Linked DNA regions of Cryptosporangium arvum DSM 44712. The protein of the gene in region 1 interacts with the protein of each later gene in a pairwise test. Links are inferred from orthologs where the notes say so. Each region holds a gene or a part of one and is shown on either strand. Other genes may lie near its edges.

What was found.
Region 2: the proteins of clpS (region 1) and CRYAR_RS42030 interact in binary tests that used the Escherichia coli proteins (3 or more experiments, as listed by UniProt). The link is inferred for Cryptosporangium arvum DSM 44712 from one-to-one orthologs.

What each region holds. Positions count from the first base shown.
Region 1 is NZ_KK073874.1:1,251,229-1,258,321, reverse strand. What follows is about bases 2,833-5,572. They hold clpS (ATP-dependent Clp protease adapter ClpS), read right to left. Parts: upstream 4,478-5,572; coding sequence 4,187-4,477; downstream 2,833-4,186. Other genes in these bases: CRYAR_RS05740 (nicotinate phosphoribosyltransferase), read left to right, coding at 4,561-5,572; CRYAR_RS42780 (DUF2017 family protein), read right to left, coding at 3,526-4,185; CRYAR_RS05755 (M67 family metallopeptidase), read right to left, coding at 3,074-3,478; CRYAR_RS05760 (MoaD/ThiS family protein), read right to left, coding at 2,833-2,966. Also shown: CRYAR_RS05775 (MFS transporter), read right to left, coding at 1-767; CRYAR_RS05770 (YqjF family protein), read left to right, coding at 824-1,540; CRYAR_RS05765 (PLP-dependent cysteine synthase family protein), read right to left, coding at 1,689-2,639; more of CRYAR_RS05760, read right to left, coding at 2,691-2,832; more of CRYAR_RS05740, read left to right, coding at 5,573-5,829; CRYAR_RS05735 (isochorismatase family protein), read left to right, coding at 5,839-6,411; CRYAR_RS05730 (hypothetical protein), read right to left, coding at 6,380-6,925. UniProt on the Escherichia coli protein: Involved in the modulation of the specificity of the ClpAP-mediated ATP-dependent protein degradation.
Region 2 is NZ_KK073874.1:9,112,479-9,119,659, reverse strand. The notes cover bases 1,503-4,330. They hold CRYAR_RS42030 (Dps family protein), read right to left. Parts: upstream 3,237-4,330; coding sequence 2,769-3,236; downstream 1,503-2,768. Other genes in these bases: CRYAR_RS44430 (GTPase), read right to left, coding at 3,346-4,330; CRYAR_RS42035 (TetR family transcriptional regulator), read left to right, coding at 2,035-2,583; CRYAR_RS42040 (class I SAM-dependent methyltransferase), read left to right, coding at 1,503-2,051. Outside these bases: CRYAR_RS42050 (DsbA family oxidoreductase), read right to left, coding at 1-53; CRYAR_RS42045 (phosphoribosylaminoimidazolesuccinocarboxamide synthase), read right to left, coding at 59-898; more of CRYAR_RS42040, read left to right, coding at 981-1,502; more of CRYAR_RS44430, read right to left, coding at 4,331-6,315; CRYAR_RS42020 (GTPase family protein), read right to left, coding at 6,315-7,181.

The DNA.
Region 1 (7,093 bases):
CCCGCCCCCAGCCGCGCCGCGGCTCCCCCGAATGCGGCCACGGCGAGCAACCGGCCCGCCGTCGCCGCGTCCCACCGGGCCGAGTCGACCAGGAACACCAGCCCGAACGTCGCGACCGCGAACTGCGGAAACACCAGCAGCGCCCCGGCGCCGTGCAGCCGCAACAGCACCGGCGTGCGGTACGGGCTCCCGCTCGGCCCCGCGGCCACCCCCGCCGAGCGCGCCGGGTCACGCACCACGACCGCGACCAGGGCCGCGGCGCCGAGACACCCGGCCGCCAGGAACGTGAACGCCCCGGCCCGGCTGAGCACCGGGATCGCGACGGCCGCCACCGCGACGCCCAGCGGCTGGGCCATCTGCCGGATCCCCATCGCGAGCCCTCGCTCGGCCGGGGAGAACCAGCCGAGGATCAACCGTCCGCTCGCCGCGTTCACCGAGCCCGCCGCGGCCCCGGCCACGACCAGGCAGGCGCCCAGCGCGACCGGCCCCGAGACGGCCGGCGCCCCCAGCAGCACCAGCCCCGCACCGCCGAGCCCGAGCGCGATGACACCGCGCTCGCCGTACCGGTCGGCCAGCGCGCCCCAGCCCACGAGCGTCGCCAGCAGGCCGAACGTCGGGCACGCCACCAGCACGGCGGCGTGCGTCAGCGACAGGCCGTCGGCGCGGAGGCGCGGGAGGAGGTACGGCAACCCGTAGAGGAACGCGCACCCGGCCGTCATCCCGGCCACGCCCGCCGCCAACACCACCCAACGCCGACTCGATTCCATATTTCGAGACTAACGTCTCGAATATTGAGACGAGGAGCAGGTGGCACACTGGGGACATGGACGTCGAAGCCGTGACGCTCACGACCCCCCGGGTGATTCGGCGAGCGATCATGACGCAGTGGTGGCGTGATCTGGCGTTCCTGCACTGGCCGGTCGACCCCGAGGTCGTGGCACCGCTGCTGCCGCCGGGCACCCGGCCCGACACGCTCGGCGGCGTGACCTACGTGGGGCTGATCGGGTTCACGATGGACCGCGTCGGGCTCGGCGTCGGGGTACCGTACTTCGGGCATTTCGCCGAGACCAACGTGCGGCTCTACTCGGTCGACGCCGCCGGCCGCCGCGGCGTGGTGTTCCGCTCGCTCGACGCCGCTCGGCTACTGCCCGTGGTCGTCGGACGCGCGCTCTTCGGGCTGAACTACGTCTGGTCGGCGATGAGCGTCCGCCGGCGGCCGGACGGCGCGTACACGTACCGCAGCGTCCGACGCTGGCCGGGCGCCGGCCCCGACGCGGCGTTCACCGTGCTCCCGGGCGATCCCGCGCCACCCGACCCGCTCAACGACTTCCTCACCGCGCGCTGGGGCCTGCACACCGTCCTGCGCGGGAGAACGATCTACCTACCGAACGAACACCCAGCCTGGCCGCTACGGAGCGCAACCTTGGTCGACCTGGACGAAACCCTCCTCCGCTCCGCCGGCCTCCCCACCCTCGAAGGCCCACCCCCCAGCGTCCTCTTCAGCCCAGGCGTCCCCGTCCGATTCGGCAAACCCGCGTAGTTGAGCATGTCGAGCGCCGCCAGGCGCGAGGGCCTGAACCTGGAGCCCGCCCAGGGCGGCGCTGCCGATCCAGCGCGAGGTCGCCTCGTATAACTGATACTCAAGACCTCGCGCTGGCTCGGCAGCGTCGTCCTGGGCGGGCCGCCCACTAAGCCCAGAGTTGGCCTTCTAGGGCGGCTTCGGCCTCGGCCAGGGTGCCGGCGTACGCACCGGTGGAGAGGTACTTCCAGCCCGCGTCGCAGACCACGAAGACGATGTCGGCGCGCTGTTCGGCCTTCACGGCCTTGTGCGCGGTGGCCAGCGCCGCGTGCAGGATCGCCCCGGTGGAGAGACCGGCGAAGATGCCTTCCACCTCGATGAGCTGCCGGGTGCGCAGCAGCGCGTCCCGTGGCCCCACCGAGAAGCGGGTGGTGAGCACGCTGGCGTCGTACAGCTCCGGCACGAAGCCCTCGTCGATGTTGCGCAGCCCGTAGACGAGCTCGCCGTACCGCGGCTCGGCCGCGATGATCTGCACGTCGGGCACCTTCTCGCGCAGGAAACGCCCGGTTCCCATCAGCGTCCCGGTGGTGCCGAGACCGGCGACGAAGTGCGTGATCGTCGGGCAGTCGCGGAGGATCTCGGGCCCGGTCGTCTCGTAGTGGGCGCGCGCGTTGGCCGGGTTGCCGTACTGGTAGAGCATCTTCCAGTCGGGGTGTTCCTCGGCCAGCTGCTTGGCCATCGCGACGGCCTGGTTGGAACCGCCGGCCGCCGGTGAGGAGATGATCTCGGCCCCGTACATGCCGAGCAGCTGACGACGCTCGATCGACGTGTTCTCCGGCATCACGCAGATCAGCCGGTAGCCCTTGAGCTTCGCGGCCATCGCCAGCGAGATGCCGGTGTTGCCGCTCGTCGGTTCGAGGATCGTGTCGCCGGGGCGCAGGCGCCCTTCCTGCTCGGCCTCGGCGATCATGTAGATCGCCGGGCGGTCCTTCACCGAACCGGTCGGGTTCCGGTCTTCGAGCTTCGCCCACAGGCGGACGTCCTCGCTGGGGGAGAGCCGCGGCAGTCCGACCAGCGGGGTGTCACCGAGCGCGTCGAGCAGAGAGTCGTACCGGGTCATGCCAGCCCCCTTCGGACGGCGCGGGGGCCGCCGGGCCCCCGCGGACGAGACTCAGCCGCCGGCCACCGCAGGGAGAACGGTTACCTCGTCGCCGTCCTTCAAACCGGTCTCCAGCGCTCCGGTGAATCGCACGTCCTCGTCGTTGACGTAGACGTTGACGAAGCGGTGGAGCGAGCCCTCGTCGGTGACCAGGCGGCCGCGCAGGCCCGGGTACTTGCCGTCCAGGTCGCCGATCAGCGCCTCGAGCGTGGCGCCCTCACCCTGAACGGTCTTCTCGCCACCGGTGTAGGTGCGCAAAATGGTCGGAATGCGTACTTCAATGGCCATGGAACACTCCTGGAAATAGCTGAAACGGGAAGCCGGACGTCAGCGAAGACGACAGTCGTAGACAACCTCGACCGGCGTGTGCGCGAACAAGTACGACTGCGTCGGAGTCATGCGATTTCCACCGGCTCCTCCGTCACCACACCGTCGACGATGCGGAACGAACGGAACTCGACCCGGTCTTCTTCGCGAGTCGACACCAGCACGTAGTGCGCGCCGGGCTCGTTCGCGTACGAGATGTCGGTACGCGACGGGTACGCCTCGGTCGCGGTGTGCGAGTGGTAGATGACGACGGGTTCTTCGTCCCGATCGTCCATGTCCCGGTAGAGCTTCAGCAGATCAGTGGAGTCGAACTCGTAGAACGTGGGCGACCGCGCCGCGTTGAGCATCGGGATGAACCGAACCGGCCGATCGCTGCCGGCGGGGCCGGCCACCACGCCGCACGCCTCGTCGGGGTGGTCACGGCGGGCGTGCGCCACGATGGCGTCCTGGATGGCCCGGTCGAGTTTCAACACGCCCACCAGCGTACCCAGCGCATCCGACGGAGAAGTGGTGAGCTGCGCTACTCCGGATCGAGCGCGTCGACCAGACTGGCCTGCAATCCGGTCAGGAACTGATAAAGCGACAGCCCCAGCACCCGCGCCCCGGTCGGATCCGAGCCCGCGGCGGCGTCCAGCTCGGCCAGCGGATCGGTGTCGCCCTCGATCTCCAGCGCGGTGCCGAGCATCAACCGGGCGTCGTTCAGCGCCAGCAGCCACGCTTCCGCCCGCTCGGCGTCCAGGCGGACCTCGCCGCCCTCGAACGGCAGGTCGTCGAGGATGACGCCGGCGTTGCCGATCTTCTCCTCACGCAACGAGGACTCGGTGAGGCTGCGCAGCTCGGCGGCCGACTCCGGGTCGTCCCGGTACCCGTCCGGGAAGAGCCGGGCCAGCACCGGATCGAGGCTCGGCCCGGCGACCCCGTCTTCCACCAGCTCGATCTCGAGATCCTCGGGGTCCGGTTCGACCTTGTCGAAGTCGTCGAAGACGTCGAAGGGTTCCCGGGGCGCCTCGGAGGCCCGGCCGAGCGAGCCCGGTCCCAGGTCGAGGCTCATGACGCCACGCCGGTCTCCGGCCTGGATGAGCCCGGCGACCTGCGCGACGACCAACCCGACCGCCTGCGCCTCCTCGGCACTCAGGCGAAGCGTCAGAGCGCTGTCCGAACGTGTGAAGCCATAGGTCATGTCAATCCTGCTGCAGCGTGGCCCAGAGCCCGTGCGAATGCAGCCGGGCGACATCGAGCTCCATCTTTTCGCGGGAGCCGGAGGACACGACTGCGCGGCCTTTCTGGTGGACGTCGAGCATGAGCTGGGTGGCTTTGGGCTTGTCGTAGCCGAAAAGCTTCTGGAAGACGTACGTCACGTACGACATCAGGTTGACCGGATCGTCCCAGACGACAGTGACCCACGGCTTCTGCTGCGCGGGCCTTTCTGCGGTGCTCGGCGTCTCCGCCGGAGCGACCAGAGGAGCGGTCATGAACCCCATCGTGCCATCGCTTGAAGTTCTCGCAACAACCCCGGCCAACAAGTATTCGATGAGCTGCTCGTACGCTGGTGTGCATGGGGACAGCACTGCTGACCGACCACTACGAGCTCACGATGCTGGCCTCCGCGCTGCGCGACGGATCGGCCCACCGTGAATGCGTGTTCGAGGTGTTCGCACGCCGGTTGCCGAAGGAGCGTCGCTTCGGCGTCGTCGGTGGCACCGGCCGCGTGCTGGACGCCCTGGTCGACTTCCGGTTCGACGCCGACGACCTCGATTTCCTGCGCAGCGCGGGCGCGGTCGACGACGAGACCGCCGCCTGGCTCGCGGACTACCGCTTCAGCGGCGACATCGACGGGTATCCCGAGGGGGAGCTCTACTTCCCCGGCTCGCCGGTCCTCACCGTCCGCGGCACGTTCGCCGAGGCCGTGCTGCTGGAGACGCTCGCGCTCTCGATCCTCAACCACGACTCGGCGATCGCCACCGCGGCCGCCCGGATGGTGATCGCGGCCAGCGACCGGCCGCTCATCGAGATGGGGTCGCGCCGCACCCACGAGGAAGCGGCCGTGGCGTCCGCGCGCGCCGCCTACCTGGCCGGATTCACCGCCACGTCGAACCTCGAGGCCGGCCGCCGCTACGGCATCCCCACCACCGGCACCAGCGCGCACGCGTTCACGCTGCTGCACGACACCGAGAAGGCCGCGTTCGACGGCCAACTCGCCGCGCTCGGCGTCGGCACGACGATGCTCGTCGACACCTACGACATCACCGCGGGTATCCGCACGGCGATCGAGGTCGCCGGCCCGGAGCTGGGCGCGGTACGCATCGACTCCGGTGACCTCGGCGTCCTCGCCGTCCAGGCCCGCCAGCAGCTGGACTCGCTCGGCGCGACCGGCACGCGGATCGTCGTCTCCGGCGATCTCGACGAGTACTCGATCGCGGCGCTCGCGGTCGCTCCGGTCGACGCGTACGGTGCCGGCACGTCGGTCGTCACCGGCTCGGGCGCGCCGACCGCGGGCATGGTCTACAAGCTGGTCGAGGTCGACGGCCGGCCGGTGGCCAAGCGCAGCGAGAACAAAGCGTCGCGCGGCGGGCGCAAGACCTCGGTGCGGCGGTACCGGTCCACCGGCACCGCGGTCGAGGAAGTGATCTCGCTGTCCTCGCCGGAGCTGGGTGAGCACGACCGCCCGCTCCAGGTTCCGCTGGTGCGCTCCGGTGTCCGCACCGCGGAGGCCCCGAACCTGCTCGCCTCCCGGGACCACCTGGAGAAAGCGCTCGTGACGCTCCCGTGGGAGGGCCTGAGCCTGTCCGCGGGCGACCCTGCCCTCCCGGTCATTTTCAGTTAGGGGTATCCGATGGCCCGTGCGTTGATCGTCGTCGACGTCCAGAACGACTTCTGCGAGGGCGGTTCGCTCGCCGTCACCGGTGGCGCCGGGGTCGCGACCGCCATCTCGGCCGCGCTGACCGCCGACGCCCGGCAGTGGGACCGGGTCGTCGCCACCCGCGACCACCACATCGACCCCGGCCACCACTTCTCCGATCAGCCCGACTTCGTCGACACCTGGCCGGCCCACACGGTCGTGGGCACCGGCGGTGTCGAGCTGCACCCCAACTTCGAGACCACGCGCGTCGAGGCGATCTTCGACAAGGGCGAGTACGCGGCGGCGTACTCCGGCTTCGAGGGGCTCTCCGAGGGCAAGACCCTCACCGACTGGCTCCGGGAGCACGACGTGACCGAAGTGGACGTCGTCGGCATCGCGACCGACCACTGCGTACGGGCCACCGCGCTGGACGCCGCCCGCAACGGCTTCGCCACGACCGTCCTGCTCGACCTGACGGCCGGTGTCGCCGCCCCCACCACGCAGCGCGCGCTCACCGAGCTCGAGCAGGCCGGCGTCACGCTCGTGGGTGAGCCGGTCGTGTCTTAGGGAACACCGTGTAGGTCAGCGCGACGATGCCCCAGATGACCACGATCCTCGGGAGCACGGACAACGTCCCGCCGAGCGCCTCGGTGCGCTCGGCGTCGTCGACCAGGCGGATCGCGCCGAACAGCAGCGCACCGGAGATCCCGCACGCGATCACCGCGCGCAACCACAGCTTCCACTCGTGGACCGCGCGCGGAGTGCCGTACTTCGGCGGTCCGGTCGGCGCCGGGCCGCCGGCGAAGCGGTGGGCGAAGCGTTCGTCGGCCCAGCGCACCATCATCGGGCCGAAGGCCACCGAGAACCCGATGTACAGCGCGGCCAGCCCGTGGCTCCAGTCCGCCGTCGCTCCCCCGCGCAGGTCGATCACCGCGGCGACCAGCGCGACCAGGTCGACGAACGCGGTGGCCACCAGGAGCGCCGCACCCAGCCGCTTCTGCCGCAGCAGGTATCTGGCGGCCAGGCCCGCGCCGAGCAGGACCCAGAACCCGATTTCGCACCCGATGATGACGACGACCATGCTCACCAGCATTCCGGCGCCGAGGCGCCGCGGCGTCGGCCCGGACGACGAACTGCCCGTACGCCGTCCGATGCACGTTCCCGGGTCCGGTCACTACATCCTTCGGCGGACGACGGTCGAGCGCACACCGTAGGTCCGGTCGAGGCGGCGTCCCGATCGCCGTGGTCG
Region 2 (7,181 bases), 7.9 Mb from region 1 along the record:
TTGCCGACGTAGCACCAGGGGCAGCCGATGTCCGACCAGATGTCTACACGCATGACAGCTATAGTTGCCCGTTCAACCACTTATTCCCGGTCAGGCGCTCGTAGCCTTCGACGTACCGGGCCTGGGTGGCCTTGACGATGTCGTCGGGGATCTCCGGTGCGGGCGGCTGCTTGTTCCACCCGGTGCTCGTCGCCCAGTCGCGGACGAACTGCTTGTCGTACGAGCGCTGCGGGCGGCCGGGCTCCCACTCGTCCCGGGGCCAGAAGCGTGACGAGTCCGACGTGAGGACCTCGTCGGCGAGCACGAGCGTTCCGTCGGGTGCCCAGCCGAACTCGACCTTGGTGTCGGCGACGATGATGCCCCGCTCGGCGGCCAGGTCGGCACCGCGCCGGTAGATCTCGAGCGTGAGGTCGCGCAGCCGGTTCGCCTCGTCCGCGCCGACGATGTTCTGGACCTCGTCGAACGAGATCGGCTCGTCGTGGCCCTCGGTCGCCTTCGTGGACGGGGTGAAGATCGGTTCCGGCAGTTTGTCGCCGTCGACCAGGCCGGGCGGCAACTCGATCCCGGACACCGTCCTGGTCTGCTGGTACTCGGTGAGCCCGCCACCGGTGAGGTAGCCCCGGGCGACGCACTCCACCGGAGCCATGCGCAGACGACGGCAGCGGATCGCGCGGCCGGCCCACCGGGTGGGGACGTCAGTGCTGATGACGTGGTTCGGGACCACGTCGTGAAGCTGGTCGAACCACCAGAGCGAGAGCTGGGTGAGGATCGCACCCTTGTCGGGGATCGGCGTGGGGAGCACGACGTCGTAGACCGACACGCGGTCGGACGCCACCAGGATCAGGTCGTCTCCGTCCAGGTAGACGTCCCGAACCTTGCCGGAATGAAGTAGCTCCACGGTCCGTCCCTCTCGTCGCTAGTTGCTCCTTGAGGCTAGTGCAGGACTATAAAAATGGACGTTCATTCATTATTCTGGGTCGGTGCTGGCTACCGGTAGTAGGACCGCGGTTCACGTGGCGCTGTTCCGTGCGCTGGAGTCGGCGCGCCGGGACGGCCTGTTCCACGATTCGTACGCCCGGCTGTTCCTTCCGCGCGGCTACCGAGCGGCGGTGTGGGCGGCCCGGTTCCGGCCCGTCGGGCGGCGGTTGGAGCGCTACATCGACTTCCGGTGGGGCGGCCCGCGCGCGTCCGCGGTGGTTCGGACCCGGTTGATCGACGACTGGGTCGGCGATGCCGTCCGCCGGGGCGCTCGGCAGGCGCTCGTGTTGGGGGCCGGGTTCGACAGCCGCGCGCACCGGCTTCCGGCGCTGGAGTACGTCGACGTGTTCGAGGTCGATCATCCGGCGACCCAGGCGGTGAAGAAGCAGGTCGTGACGGGACACGGGCGGGACGACGTCCGCTTCGTGCCGTTGGATTTCCTTCGCGACTCGTTGGCGGCGGCGCTGGTTTCGGCGGGCTTCTCCTCCTCGGCGCGAACCGTGGTGGTGTGGGAGGGCGTGACGAACTACCTCACCGAGGCGGCCGTCGACGAGATGCTCCGGTACCTCGGCGGGGCGTTGCCTGCGGGTAGCGAGGTGATTTTCACGTACGTCGACCGGGTGGCGCTGGACGCCGGGGTGGCGGATGCCTGGCGCGGGGCGGTCACGGCGGTGGGGGAGCCGTGGACGTTCGGGTTCGATCCGGCTTTGTTGGGGCGGTACTTGGAGGAGCGGGGGTTGTTGCTGGCGGAGGATGTTTCGACGCGGGACGTGGCGCGGTTGTACGGACGGCCGGACACGGCGGCGGAGTTCTACCGGATCGCGCGGGTTCGCGTGAGCGCCGACGATGGGGGCGGCGTTTCGCAGTCGGGCGCGGCCGGAGACGCGGTCGTACCGGCGGGTGTCGCCGAAGGCGGGACTGTGCGGGCGGGTGTCGCCGAGGGCGGGGCTGATGTCGCCGAGGGCGGGGCTGAGGCAGTGGCTGTGCGTGCGGAGGGCGAATCGGCTGTGCGGGCCGACGGGGGTACGGAGAACCGGATCGGGCGGGCGGGTGCGCATGCCGAAGGTGAGTGAGGCGCATCTGCAGGCGCGGCGGCAGCAGATCCTCGACGCGGCGGCCGCGTGCTTCGCGCGGGACGGCTTTCATCGCACGTCGATGCAGGACATCGTGCGGGAGTGCGGGATCAGCGCCGGGCTGGTGTACCGGTACTTCTCCAGCAAGGACGAGATGATCACCGAGATCGTCCGCGAATGGCACGCACACCGCGCTTCGGCGTTGACCTCCGGGGACGGCGCCGGGGCGTATCTGGAACTGCTGCGTGAGATCGGTACGCCGGAAGCGCCGGATGCGCGCCTGGCCCTGCAGGTGTGGGCCGAGTCGGTCCGCTCCGAGGAGTTGCGAGCACTCGCGCGAGACGGGATCGAGCAGGCGTGCGAGGCGGTACGGGGGCAGGTGCCGCCCGGGATGGATCCGGATGCGTTGATCCGCGTCTTCATCGCGGTCTACCAGGGCCTGCTGGTCCAGACGGCGTGGGACGAGCAGCTGGACAACGAGGCTTTTGTCAACGCTGTGGCGGAGATCGTCCGCCGGCTGATGGGGCGGTAGGCGCACGGTGGGGCTGCGCGGCGGTGGGGCTGCGCGGTAGGGCGCTTGTGTCGGGGTGCCGTGAGGTGTGGCGGCAGGCGGAGGCCTTTGCGACCGCCTGGTTGGGCCGGGCGAGATGCCGCGAGGCGGGCGCCCGGTGTTCGGGGCCCGCCTCGTGCGGTTCGGCGCTCGACGAACCTCGGGGGTCAGCGCGTCTGGGCGCGGAGCATCCAGAGGTGCTTCTCCAAGCCCGTGACGATCTGCACGACCAGGTCGTGCGAGACCGCGTCCTTCTCCTCGAGCGTGGGGAGCGTCTCCCGAGCCCGGGCGGCGACCGCGGCCACCTCGTCGGCTACCAGCGCGATCGTTTCCTGGGCGTCGAGCCAACCGGTGCGGAAATCCGCGACCGGTGACTTCGCCACTGCGGCGGGGCGGCCGTCGATGGTGATCTCGAGCGTGACGGCCCGCTCGGCGGCGTCGTCGGAGTAGGTCCTGACGTCGGCGAGGACCTCGTCGAGCTGCTCGTGGACCTGCTTGAAGGTGGCGCCCTGCACGTGCCAGTGCGCCTGCTTCAGGTTGAGCGACAGGGCGATCAGATCGACCGCGACACCTTCGAGGAGGTGACCCACCTCGGAGCGGATGGTTTCGTCCAGGGCGGTGGAACGCGTACCCATATCGAATCCCTCCTAGGGGCGAATATTTCGTGTCCCTAACAGAGGTGACCGGCCTGGAGCTGCGGAAACTGGCTCGAACGTCACACGAAACGAGGCGCGCCCCGGGAATTCAGCGCTGGCCGGGGACTCGGGAATCGTCGTCGGACGGGCCGGAGGACGGGCGGCCGAACGGGTCGTCGCCGTCGTCGGCGGTTGCCCACCAGCGGTCGACCACGTCGGCTGACTCCTTGCGTCGGTTGAAGAACCCGCGCAGGCCCTTGCGCCCGGACTGTTCCGCTTGGTCTTCCCGCAGTGCCTCGGATCCCGAAGAAGGGGCAGTGTCCGGGTCGGGCCGGGACGGATCGGAGCGTCGAGACGGTCGGTCGGCGGGCTCGCGAGTCGACGGGCCGCCGGGGGCGTACCCGTCTGCGGGCGCGTTCGGGCGGGTGCGGGCCCAGACCACCTCGGGGTCGGCTTCGACCTCGGGGCGCGGCGGGGGCGCCGGGGGAAGCTTGGGTCCGCTGCGACGGAGGTGCGGCGACCGCGACGGCCCCCCGTCCTCCGCCGCGCCGGAACGAGCCGTGTCCAGCTCGGCTCCGGCCCGCGCCGCCCGGGCGCCCAACCGCGCAGCAGCCGAGTCCGCGCCCAGCCGACCCGAGGCCGCCCCGTCGCCAGGCCGTGCCGCAGCGGAATCCGCACCGGGCCGCACCGCCGACGGATCCACACCGGGTCGTAGCGCGGACGGATCGCCGGGTCGTAGCGCCGACGGATCCCCGCCGGGACGACCCGGAGACGTCGGGCGCGCGGTCAGCGAGTCGGAACCCGAACGCTCAGGTGAGGAGCCGCCCGGGCGTTGGGTCGGGAAGCCGGCGTTCGGCTGCCCGGACCTCGAAGGAGACGAGATCGGAGTGCCGGGGCGCGGCAGGCCCGGAATCGGCGGGGACCCCACCGGTGGCGGGGGAGTGTTCGCGCCCGGGAACGGACGTAACCCGGGCGCGACCGGAGGCGTCGCCGGGGCCGGGGGGATCGCGCCGCGACGCACGGCGTCGGGGCGCGGCGGCGGAGGGACACTTCCCGCCCATCCCGGCGCGGCCGGCCGCGACGTCTCGGAGCGACCAGCACCGGACAGCGGACGATCAGGCTCGGACAGCGGACGATCGGGCTCGGGCGGCGGTGGGGAAGCCGGGCGGTCGGGATTGCCGGGCGGGGTCGAGTGGGTCATCGCCTGTCCCGTCTCCGGCTCGACGGCGCCGGAAGGTGTCGGGGCGCTCGTCGAGGCCGCCTCGGAGAACATCGTGCTCGGCCGGACGGGCCGGGGACCGACCAGACCGGGCCGCTCAGTGGTCGTGTCCGGCGCCGGGTGGGCGGCCGGGCGCTCGAACGGGTCCGGATAGTTCGACGCCGGCGGGAGCGGCCCCAACCCACTCGGCGCCTCCGCCTCGACGTCCGGGCCGGATTCCGCAGCGGGCGCGGTATCTAAGCCGGTGGAGATGCCGAACTCGAGCAGCGCGTCGCGCACCTGCGCGTAGGCGCTGAGTTCGGCTCGCACCGGACCCAGCACCCGATCGCGGGCAACCGTGGTGACCGCGTCGAGCACGGCCTGCTCGGCCCGGAGACGAGCCTGCCGCGCGCCTCGCCGCGCCACGATCATGCCGACCACGTGCAGGACGGGGCCCAGCACCAGCCCACCGAACAGCAGCGTCAGCGGCACCACCAGGTCGCCGACCTCGAGGGCGTCGCCGACCGCGGCCGCGATGGCCAGCCCCAGCGTCCACGCCAGGCCGCCGAGCAGCGCCAACACCATCAGGTACTGGACCGCCCGGTACCCCCACCACCACAGCGGACGGCGGGCGAGCCCCAGGTCGGCGGTGGCGACCGCCCGATCGAGCGCGTCGGGCAGCTGATCGATCTCGGAGCGGGCCGCGCGGTGCACGAGCCGCGGCCACGGATCGGGCAGCGCCTCGGCTGTCTCGTCGGCGAGGAGGCGGAGCGACTCCTCGACCGCGGGGAGCTGCACCGGGTGCAGCACGGCCGGCCGCGCGGTCGTGCGGCGTCGCGTCTTGGTGGCGTTCTCACGCAGCGGTGCCAGCGGATCGGACTTCGTCCGGCCGAACCAGTGGATCAACGGCCAGCCGAAGCTGCGGCTCGCGGTGAACTTGAAGCCCCGCTCGACCGCCTCGCCGACGGCACCGACGCCTGCGGCCTCGGCCAGCGTCGTGTACAGGCGCTTGGCCGCGGCACGGTCGACGCCTTCGCGAACCTCCGGCCCGGCCAGCGGCGCGAGTTCGTCGGCCACGGTGTCGAGGTCGGCGGCGAGCCGACGCACCGCGGCCTGGCGGGACGACACGGTGGCGGTGATGCGGTCTTTCAGCTCGGGCATGCCGTCGCCGCGCAGCGCCGAGAGCGGCACCAGCGGCACACCGCGCAGCCCGTCGGCGTCGAGCAGCCTGCGGACGTCGGCCAGGCACGCCTCGGTCTCCGCGCTGCTGAGCATGTCGACCTGGTTGAGCACCACGAGCGTGACACCGGCGTGCCGGGACAGGCGGCGCAGGTACCGCGAGTGCACGGCCTCGTCCGCGTACTTCTGCGGATCGAGAACCCAGACCAGCAGATCGACGAGCTCCACCAGCCGGTCGACCTCGAGGCGGTGGGCCAGCTGGGTGGAGTCGTGGTCGGGCAGGTCGAGCAGGACCAGGCCGCGGAGCTCGGCCTGGGAATCGGCGTCGAGCGCGCTCTCCCGGCCGGTGCGGTTGTCGTACGGGATGCTCAACCAGTCGAGCAGCGGGCCGGCGCCGTCGGGCCCCCAGACGCAGGCGTGGGGCGCGTTCGTCACCGGACGGCGGACGCCGACCTCGGACAGGTCGAGGCCGGCGAGCGCGTTGTAGATCGACGACTTGCCGCTGCCGGTGGCCCCGGCGAGCGCGACGACCGTGTGGGCCGGGGAGAGCGACATCCGCTCGGTGATCTGGCGGGTGACATCGCGGGCGGACCTTAACGCGTTGTCGTCCACGCGGCTGTCGACCACGCCCATCACGCGCTCGAGCGACGTCAGGCGCGCGGCGATCGAGGGCAGCTCGTCCGCGGCGGACGGTCGGCTCATCACGATCCCTTCGGCGAGTCGTCGGGCTCCGGTGTGTCGTCGGGGTCGACGTTAGCCGCCGTCGGCACGGCCGGTGCCCTGTCCACAGGCTCGGCTGGGTTTTCGGTCATTTCGGCGGATGCTTCGCTACTCGTCGCGTCTGAGGAGTCGCTCGCGGTGTCGTCGGGCGCCGGTCGTAGGTCGAACGTCGTCGAGGGACGCAGCGCGGCCGCTACCGCCTGCAACGTCTCCGTCGACGGGAGCTCTGACAGATCCCGCGCGGCCGGGCTCGGATTCGGGCGCAGATCGAGCGTGGACGGATCGGCGAAGAGCTGATCGACGACCGAGCGGTTGCGGTCGATGGCCCGGGCGGCATCCCGGAGCCGGTCGGCCAGCCCGATCGGCGGGTCGAGCTCGTCGAGGCGCGCGGCGAACCGGTGCTGTTCCGACGCCAGCGCGGTGGCCAGCCGGTCGAGCAGATCGGCGCGCGCGGTCCGCCCGGCCGCCCGCACGCCCTCGTCCTCGAAGACCTCGGCCAGCAGCTCGGCCGAGAGCGTCACGGTGCCGCCGGCCACGTCCACTTCCCGCCCGACCGGCAGCGTGCCGTCCTGCAGAGCGGCGGAGACGACGACCGGCACCACCCCGGCCCGCATGCTCCCGTCGGCGCGGGCGATCGACGCGTCCACGCCGTCGAGCCACGCCCTGGTGGCGTCCTCGGCCTTCTTCGCGGCCTCCGCGGACGCACGCTCGGTGACCGCTTCGGCGGCGGCCGCCCCGCCGGGATTCGTCCGCCACGCGGCGACCAGCTCGGCCGCCGCCTCGTCGGCGACCGACGTGAAGAGGCGGACGACCCCGCCGACCAGCCCCGCCCTGATCCGGGCCGCCCG